One region of the Patulibacter defluvii genome, then DNA from elsewhere that is predicted to be linked to it. Evidence: riboswitches for the same ligand, from Rfam matches in the RefSeq annotation. Region 1 holds a riboswitch; each other region holds the start of a gene.
What was found. A riboswitch is a leader RNA that binds a small molecule or an ion and turns the genes downstream of it on or off. The one in region 1 is predicted to bind cyclic di-AMP.

Region 1 (2,191 bases):
CGGCGTCATCCCACCCCTCCCCCGTCGAACTGGCGTCATTCCGCCCCGGATAGCGGAGTGGATTGACGCCAGTTCGGGAGCGGAGGTGGGAGTTGACGCCAGTTCGCGCGGGCCGCGGTGGGCCGGGCCTAGCGGCCGCAGACCGGCCAGGGCTGCGTGCCGCGGGCGGCGAGCAGCTTGGCCGCGATCCGGTCCTGCTCGGCCTCGGAGGCGGCGGCCGGATCGCCGCTGCCGCCGTTGGCGCGCCAGGTCTGGCGGTCGAACTGGTACTTGCCCCGGTAGGTCCCGTTGGCCGAGATCGCGGTCGGGTCGCCGCCCGACTCGCACTGGGCGATCTTGCGGAGGGTGGCGTTGGTCGTCCCGCTGCCGCTGCCGCTGCCGGCGCTGCCGCTGGTCGTGCGGCTGCTGCGGGCGCTGGCGGTCGCGCCGCCGCGGAGCCCGAGCGCGGCCAGGGTCTGGGGTCCGATCACGCCGTCGACGGCGATCCCGGCCTGGCGCTGGAAGCGCTTGACCGCGGCCCGGGTCTGGGGACCGACGACGCCGTCGGCAGCGATCCCGAGCTTGCCCTGGACGGCGGCGATCGACGCGCCGCCCGCCTGGCTCTTCGCGCTGCCGCCGGCAGAACCGGTCTGGGCGGCCGCGACGCCGCCGAGGCCGAGCACGGCGACGGTCATCGCGGTCGCCGTGGCGCGCCGGCGGGTGCTCCAGCGGCGCTTCGACGCAGCGGCGTCGCGGCGCTTGCGCGAGGCCCGCAGGCTGCGCGCCCACGGCAGCGTGGACGCGAGGTCGCGATCGTGACTCATGGGGGGTTCCGTCCCTTCGTCTCATCGCCTACGGGGTTAGCTGACGGGCTCGCGCTCAAGACGTGCGCTACGCCGGAGTCCTCCGGCGATTCGCCCCCGATCGCCACTTGGCGATCACTGGGTCCCCCGCTCCCGACCGCTGTGCGACCGGGACTCGGCATGGGTTATGGAGCGCAGGATGCTAGCGCAGCGTCCGACGGATCGGGACGCCGGCGCGCCAATCAGCCGCGGCGGCGCCCGGTCCCGCCGAGCGGCCGGCCGGCGGAGGCGGCCCGTCCCAGGCCGCCCAGGGCCCCGACCGCGACCAGCGCCGCGGCGGTCTTCAGGTGGGTCGCCAGCCGCTCCAGCCGGATCACCTCCCAGCCCTCCTCGCGCGCCACCCGGGCCAGCTCGCGGTCGGGGTTGACGGCCACCGGATGGCCGACCGCCCGCAGCATCGGCAGGTCGGACTCGCTGTCGGAGTAGGCCCACGAGGCGGACAGGTCGAGCCCGTCGCGCTCGGCCAGCCGCCGCATCGCCTCGACCTTGCCCTCGCGGTAGGTCATCGGGCCCGACAGCCGCCCGGTGTAGCGGCCGTCGACCGCCTCGAGCGGCGCGCCGAGGGCGCCGTCGAAGAACAGCACCCCGGCGATCATCGAGGCGGTCTCCTGGCTCGACGCGGTCACCACGTAGACCGGCCGGCCCTCGTCCTGGTGCTCCCAGGCGATCGCCAGCATCTCGGGGTAGAGCCGCGGCAGCACGCCGGCCAGGACCCGCGGCGACAGCCGCTCGAAGTCGCGCACCCGCTGGCCGGCGAGGAACTCCCCCACCCGCTCCCAGACCTTGCGGGTCGACTCGTCGGTCGAGCCGCGGATCCGGAACTTCAGGTTCTCCCAGCCGTCCGCGGCCAGCCGCCGGCGCGAGATCAGCCCGTGGGCCGCCGCCGCCCGCGCCCAGTAGAACCCGGACGAGCCGGCGACCAGCGTCTTGTCGAGGTCGAAGAACGCGGCGGCGCGGGGCACGCCGCGGAGGTTAGCGAGGCCTCGGCCGTCGCTCGCGTGGCGGTCGGCCCCCAGCTGCCGGGGGCCGACCGCCACGCGAGGCGGCGGGGGTCGGCCTCAGCCGACCTTGATGACGACGGCGTCGCCCTGGCCGGTGCCGGAGCACGCGGTCGCGACGCCGATGCCGCCGCCGCGGCGGCGCAGCTCGAGCAGGGCCGAGCCGATGATCCGGGCGCCCGAGGCGCCGAGCGGGTGGCCGAGGGCGATCGCGCCACCGTTGACGTTGACCCGGTCCTCGTCGATGCCGAGATCCTTGATCGAGTTGAGGGCGACCGAGGCGAAGGCCTCGTTGATCTCCCAGACGTCGACGTCGGACGGCTTCAGGCCAGCCTTCTCGAGCGCCTTGTG
Region 2 (2,191 bases), on a different contig from region 1:
GTGCCAGCCGAACGCGCCCGAGCCGTACTTCGCGAACCCGATCGCGTTGCTGATCGGATCCGAGCCGCCGGTCCGGCGGACGGTCCCGTACTGGCGCAGCTGCTTGGTCACCGCCGGCGGGATCACGCTGCTGGGGCCGAGCACGAAGATCGTCGCGCGCGGGTGGTCGGCGAGCTGGCGCTTGGTCGCCGCCGGCAGGCCGTTCTTGGTCACGAACGCGATCGGGTCGCCGGACTTCGCCGCCCAGGCGGCTGCCGGGACCGCGAACTCGGGCCGCTCGGCGCTGACCACCAGCACGCTGTCGCTGGCGCGGCGGCGGGCGGCGGCGGTCAGGCGGTCGATCGCCAGCGCCAGCTCGGCCGGGTCGCGCCCGTCGATGTCGTTGGTCCGCAGGCCGCTCGGGCGGCCGACCGCGCCGACCCGGAAGACCTGGGCGCCGCCGGCCGGCTCGCTGCCCGCCGGCCGCAGCGTCCGCAGCGCGTCCTGGGTGATCTCCGGCAGCTGGGTGCCGTCGCTGAAGAGGATCGGGGCGCCGATCGGCTTCGCCATCAGCGAGCTGGCGGCCAGCGCGGCCCGCCAGTCGCGCTTGTCGACGAGCGCGATCGCGCGCGCCTGCGTCTCGGCCGCGCCGCCGGAGTAGATCGCGCGCGCCATCGCGGCGGCGGCGGCGACCGGGTCGTCGCTGGCGGTGCGGGTGGTGTTGCGGGTGGCGACGACCGGGAAGCCGAGATCGGTCGGCCCGGCGGCCTCCGCGGCCTTCGGCGTGCCCCCGAACGGCGAGCCCCCGGACTGGTCGTCGTCGCCGCAGCCGGCGAGCGCCGTCAGCGCCAGGCAGGCGGCCACGAGGGCCGTTCGGCGGCGGGGGAGGGCCCGGTGCGGAGACATCGCCGTCGAACGCTACCCGGCGACGCTGGATCGCGTGCGACGGGACTCCTCCCCGCTGCAGGACGCGCTGCAGGGTTGGGTGCGAGCTTGCGGGACTCCTGTTACGCTGCCCGGAGCCGAATTACCGAGTGACGTCTCGGTAAGCGGGGGAACCACTAGTTCCTTGGGGCAAATTCGCCGCGATAGCGGTGGAAGCGCTGGCTCTTTCTGCGCTCGCCCGTCAGCTAACCCCGTAGGCCGACGAAAGAGAGCAGTTCCTTGCGCCCCTTCACTCGAGCCATGGCCCTGACCGCTGTTGCGGCGTTCGGTTTCGTCGGCACCGCGTCAGCCGCTTCACCGGCGACCGGTGGGCTGACGACCGAGACGCCAGCCCAGACGGCTCCGGCTCCGCCGGCGGCTCCCGGGGCGGTCCAGGTTCCGGCCGGGATGCGGGTCACCAACGGCGTCCGCGCCAAGCGTTACAAGGGCAAGACGCTCGACGGCCGCACCGCGTACTTCGCGCGGGTCCCGCTGAAGGCGCCGGCGCAGGTCCAGCAGGCCGTGATCGCCGCCAACAAGATCGTCGGCAAGCCGTACAAGTACGGCGGCGGCCACGCCCGCGTCGAGGACACCGGCTACGACTGCTCGGGCACCGTCAGCTACGCGCTGATCGGCGCCGGGCTGCTGAAGAGCCCGCTCTCCTCCTACGAGTTCGACGATCTCTGGAAGAACGCCGAGGAGGGTCTCGGCCAGTGGATCTCGGTCTACGGCAACCAGGGTCACGCCTACGCCGTGATCGCCGGGCTGCGGCTCGACACCTCGGCCGCCTACGACCGCGGCGGCGCCAAGGGCCCGCAGTGGCGTCCGAACAACCGCAAGGACGCCAAGAAGTTCGCGGTCGTCCACCCGCCGGGTTTGTAGGGCCGCGCCTCACCCCTGAGCTTGCGAAGGCCGCGCACCGCGCGGCCTTCGTCGTTCTCGGACCTCCGCCGGGAATTCACGGCGGCTTGAGCCAGGGACGATAGGGTGGTCGACGAGTTCCCGAACACGTTGAAAGTGGAGACCGATATGGGCCTCGGCGGCCGCATGTCCACCGTCATCAAGGCCAAGCTGTCCCGCGTTCTGGACAAGGCCGAAGACCCGGGCGAGACGCTCGACTACAGCTACCAGAAGCAGCTGGAGAACCTGCAGAACGTCAAGAAGGGCATCGCGGACGTCGTGACCGCGAAGAAGCGCCTGCAGCTCCAGACCGAGAAGCACCAGCAGGCGCTCGTCAAGCTCGACACGCAGGCGCGTCAGGCGCTGGCGGCGGGCAACGAGGCCCTGG
Region 3 (2,191 bases), on a different contig from region 1:
GCCTTGATCGGGGTGCCGATCGCCGCGGCGATGTCCATGCCCGCGTGCTGCCGGCCCCACCGCGCGCCGTAGGGCGAGGTGACCGTGCCGCTGATCGGCTTGGCCGTCCCGCTGGTCGACCCGGTCGAGGACGATCCGCTGCCCGTGTCGGTCGGGGTGTCGGCCTTGGGGGACGCCTCGCGGTCGCTCGACGTCTCGCCGCCGCCGGTGCTCTTCGCCGCGTCCTTCGACCCACCGTCGCCGGTCGCCGTCGATGCCGCTCCGTCGCTGGAGCTGGAGCCCGCCCCCGAACCCGAACCGGAACCCGTCCCGGAATCCGACCCCGAGCCCGAGTCGGACGTGGCCGCCGCCTCGTCGCTCGCCGCGGTGCTCGACGGCGACCGATCGTCGTCGGTCAGGGCCGCGGTACGGGTCGTCGCCGCCCGCTCGCTCGGGCCGACGAGGACCAGGTCCTGCCCGCCGTCGGCGCTGGTCCGCGCCGCCACGACCTTCAGCGACGAGCCGCCCGCACCCGCGCCGCGGACCGACGCCTGCTGGGTGCTGAGCAGCGCCGTCCAGGTCTGCGGCCCGAGGACCCCGTCGACCTGCAGGCCGCGCTGGCGCTGGAAGCGCTCCACCGCCCGCACCGTCCGCTCGCCGTAGACCCCGTCGACGTGGACGCCGAGCCGCTGCTGGGCCTCGCGCACGTCCTGCCCGGTCGCGCCCGCGACCAGGATCGAGCGCGTCCGGCCCTCGTCGCTGATCGGCCCGGCGATCCGACCGCTGGTGGTGGCCGAGCCATCGGTCGTCGTGGTCGCGGTGTCGCCGGTCGCCCCGGCGGCGATCGCACCGCTGACGGCGGGACCGGTGGTCGAGCCGACCATCGCCACGCTCATCGCCATCGCCATCTTGCGCCGGCGCCGCTCGCGCGCCCGCTGGATCGGGACGCTGATCCGCCGCTCGCGCGCCCAGACCGTCGAGCGCTGCCAGAGGCTCGGATCGGCCAAGTCGCGGCCTCCGACACCGGTGCTCGCCGGAACGCCGGCCGCGGCCAGGGCCGAGGCGACGCCGTTCGGCCCCAGATCGATCGCGGTCGCGGTGTGGGTCGGGCGCGCCGCCGTCGCCTCCAACCGCCGCGCCAGGCGCGAGGGCTCGGACGCTGAGGTACCACGGATCGCCCGCTGGCGACGCTGTCGGGAGCGCTCGTGGGACGCCTGCCACAGGTCGTCGCGCACGAGGTCGCGCTGCTGTCCGGTCACTCCGGCATTCCTCCTGTCGGTGGCCTGCGGGGTGAGCTGACGGGCTCGCGCTCCAGGAGCTGCGCTACGCCTTGCGGCGATTCGCCCCAGCGGTCGTGACGACCGCGGTTGGTTCCCCCGCCCGCGCGCATCGGGCGCGCGGTTCGGCCGTTGAATCCGCAGAGCACCGTAGCGCACCCGCAACGCGGATTGCAGCACTTGAGGAAACGTTCATCGGGCCTTGAGGTGCCTCAGTCGACGACCACCTCGACGTCCTCGCGGCCGTCGTCGAAGGCCAGGTGGGTCTGGATCCGGGCCGCCTCGGCGAGCGGCGTCTCGTAGCTCCAGGCGACGTCCTCGACGCCCGCGACCGTCCAGTACGACGCCTCGCCCTTGTAGGGGCAGATCGTCCGCAGGCCCGAGCCCGGCGCCACCGCTCCCGGATCGACGTCGGCGGCCGGGACGTAGACCCGCGGCGGCAGGCCGGTCTCGAAGAGCAGCTTCGGCCGCACGCTGCGGGCGACCACGGTGCCGCCGATCCGGACCTCGACCGACCGCGATCCGTCGTGGACGTCGACCCGGTGGTAGGGGTCGCGCAGGTGGCCGACGATCCGGTCCTGCTCGGCGAACCAGGCCTCGACCTTCTCCGGGTAGAGGGCAGCCAGGCCGCGCAGCCAGGGAGCGGCGGGCTGTGGGTCCTCGTAGGCCCAGATCGCGTCCTCGACGACCTGCCCGCCGGCGTTCAGCGACCAGTACGAGGCGTCGCCCTTGAAGGGGCAGTGGGTGGTGGTCGCGGTGCGGGTCATCAGGTCGCCGCGGTAGTCCTCGAACGGGGCGTAGATCCGCGGCGGGATGCCGGTCTCGTAGAGCAGCTGCGCGCGGTCGCTGTCGAGGACCAACTCGCCGCCGACGACCGCCCGCACCCGCGGGCCGTAGGGCTGCAGGTAGAGCTGGTGGGCGGGGCTGGCCGCCCG
Region 4 (2,191 bases), on a different contig from region 1:
TCGCGAAGGTCAGCGCCCGCCGGTGGCCGGCGGCGTCGAGCCCGGCCAGGATCTCCTCGGCGGTCGCGGTCTGCCCGTCGGGGTCGTTCTGGCCGACGTGGGTGTGGGCGTCGAACCAGGGCAGGTCCTCGCCGACCGCGGCGGCCGCGGCCCGGTAGAGGGCGATCAGGTCCTCGGCGGCGGGGCGGAGCGGCATCGCGACGGAGACTAGGCGGTCAGCGCCGCCAGCTCGCGCCGCAGGTTGCCGCGGGCCGCCCGCTCGGCCTGCTCCTGGCCGGGCAGGGCGAAGAGCCGCGCGCGGTCGAGCAGCTGTCGCAGGACCGCGGCCCGCCCGCTCGTCCACTGCGCGTCGGGCACGTGGGCGTACTCGGCCCGCACGCGGGCGACGTAGCGGTCGTAGTCGGGCGCGGGGCCGGCCAGCACCGCCAGGTCGGCGTCGCCCAGCCAGCGGGCGACCAGGTCGCGCTCGCCGTCGTGGGCGGGGTCGGTGGCCAGGATCGCCGCGACCACGACGGCGACCGTCGCCGGCGCCACCCCGCGCTGCTCCAGCACCCGCCGCGCGAGGTCGGCCGAGCGGCGCTCGTTGTCGGCCCGCCGCGGGTCGTGGACGACGTCGTGGAAGAACGCGGCCAGCACCACCGCGGTCCGGTCCGCGGGGCCGGCGCCGTCGGGCGTCAGCCGGTCGACCTCGCGCAGGACGTGATCCAGGTGGTCGACGTCGTGGTAGCGCCGGTGCGGCTGGGAGTAGGCGTCCCAGAGCAGGTCGAAGACGTCCTCGGTCCGGCCGGTCCACCCGCAGTCGCCGCAGATCCCGGCGAACCGCCCGTACAGGTCACCCCGCATCGCGGACCGACCGTAGCGGGTCCGGACCGCCGGCCGGGCCACGCAGGGGCGCGACCATCGTGGCGCGTCGCCACTCGCAACCGAAGAATCGGCGCGATCGGGCAGGAACCACCGCGTTCCCGGCGACGGCCTTGCTACGGTGCTGCGAGCCGAATCGCCGGCGACGAAGGCCGGCGAACGGGGGACCCACTGGACGGGATGGCCGCACGGCCGTCCTGCTCGGGGCGAATCCACCGAATGGTGGAGGCGCTGCTCTTTCTGCGCCAGCCCGTCAGCTAACCCCGTAGGCCGACGAAAGAGAGCAGACCCCCCCGTGACACCCCTCACCCGTGGCGCCGCGCTCGCGGCCGCCCTCACGCTCGGACTCGCGACCCCGGCGCTCGCCGACCAGCCCGCTTCGGGCGGCCTCGGTGCCGGCGGCCAGGCGAACACGACGGCCAGCACGGCCGCCGCGAGCCCGACCGCGGCGCCGACGAGCACGGTCTCGACGACGAAGACGGTGAAGCTGACCCGCTCGCAGACCAAGAGCGTCCAGCGCCGGGTCAAGGTCCGCGCCGACGGTGCCCTCGGCAGCCGGACCCGCAGCGCGATCAAGCGCTACCAGGGCAAGAAGAGCCTGACCCGCACCGGCCGCCCGAACCTCGAGACGCTGCGGGCGATGAAGCTCCGCTTCGCCGAGAAGATCGAGGCGAAGATGGCCGCCGCCTCGCCGGCCGCGACCGCCGACGACGGCACCGCGACCGAGGCGGCCCCGACCGCCCCCGCCGGCGCGATCGCGGCCGCGATCGCCGCCGCCCGCGGCCAGATCGGCACCCCGTACCGCAACGGCGGCACCGCCCCCGGCGGCTTCGACTGCTCGGGCCTGATGGTCTGGGCCTTCAAGCAGGCCGGCGTCAGCCTGCCGCGGACCAGCTTCGAGCAGTTCAAGGTCGGCGTCGCCGTCGACCGCGCCGACATCCAGCCGGGCGACCTCGTCTTCTTCTCGACCGCCGGCCCCGGCGCCTCGCACGTCGGGATCGCGACCAGCGCGACGACGGTGATCTCCGCCACCACCCACGGCGTGATGGAGCACAAGCTCAACGACAGCTACTGGGGCTCCGCCTACGTGGGGGCCCGCCGGATCAGCGGCTGACCGCCACCGCGGGCCGCCGGCCCGCGCACGAGCAGGACCCTCGACGCCACCCGCCCGGGTGGCGTCGCCGCGTTCGGGGTAGGGGAGGGTGTGCCCGGGCCACCACCCTACCGGCGGTCGCGTGTGTGGTTCCACACTCGCCGAGGACCGTCCGGTTCGCTACCGTTCCATGTTGACTGACCAGTCAATCCATCCCTGGAGCCGCCTCCGATGACG

Region 2: it holds a riboswitch for cyclic di-AMP, as region 1 does, so the genes downstream of both, SH587_RS22240 (hypothetical protein) here and SH587_RS09615 (transglycosylase family protein) in region 1, are expected to answer to the same signal.
Region 3: it holds a riboswitch for cyclic di-AMP, as region 1 does, so the genes downstream of both, SH587_RS18065 (peptidoglycan DD-metalloendopeptidase family protein) here and SH587_RS09615 (transglycosylase family protein) in region 1, are expected to answer to the same signal.
Region 4: it holds a riboswitch for cyclic di-AMP, as region 1 does, so the genes downstream of both, SH587_RS12320 (NlpC/P60 family protein) here and SH587_RS09615 (transglycosylase family protein) in region 1, are expected to answer to the same signal.

The regions. Positions count from the first base shown of each region.
Region 1 is NZ_JAWZSQ010000007.1:107,625-109,815, forward strand. It holds gene SH587_RS09615 (transglycosylase family protein) at 129-803, opposite strand; cyclic di-AMP (ydaO/yuaA leader) riboswitch at 814-973, opposite strand; gene SH587_RS09620 (HAD family hydrolase) at 1,025-1,804, opposite strand; gene SH587_RS09625 (thiolase family protein) at 1,901-2,191, opposite strand, start outside.
Region 2 is NZ_JAWZSQ010000031.1:29,190-31,380, reverse strand. It holds gene SH587_RS22245 (hypothetical protein) at 1-885, opposite strand, end outside; cyclic di-AMP (ydaO/yuaA leader) riboswitch at 990-1,139, shown strand; gene SH587_RS22240 (hypothetical protein) at 1,312-1,785, shown strand; gene SH587_RS22235 (PspA/IM30 family protein) at 1,933-2,191, shown strand, end outside.
Region 3 is NZ_JAWZSQ010000020.1:646-2,836, forward strand. It holds partial or broken gene SH587_RS18065 (peptidoglycan DD-metalloendopeptidase family protein) at 1-1,238, opposite strand, end outside; cyclic di-AMP (ydaO/yuaA leader) riboswitch at 1,244-1,397, opposite strand; gene SH587_RS18070 (DUF427 domain-containing protein) at 1,469-2,191, opposite strand, start outside.
Region 4 is NZ_JAWZSQ010000010.1:80,303-82,493, reverse strand. It holds gene SH587_RS12330 (amidohydrolase family protein) at 1-196, opposite strand, end outside; gene SH587_RS12325 (HD domain-containing protein) at 208-843, opposite strand; cyclic di-AMP (ydaO/yuaA leader) riboswitch at 981-1,148, shown strand; gene SH587_RS12320 (NlpC/P60 family protein) at 1,157-1,975, shown strand; gene SH587_RS12315 (acyl-CoA dehydrogenase family protein) at 2,186-2,191, shown strand, end outside.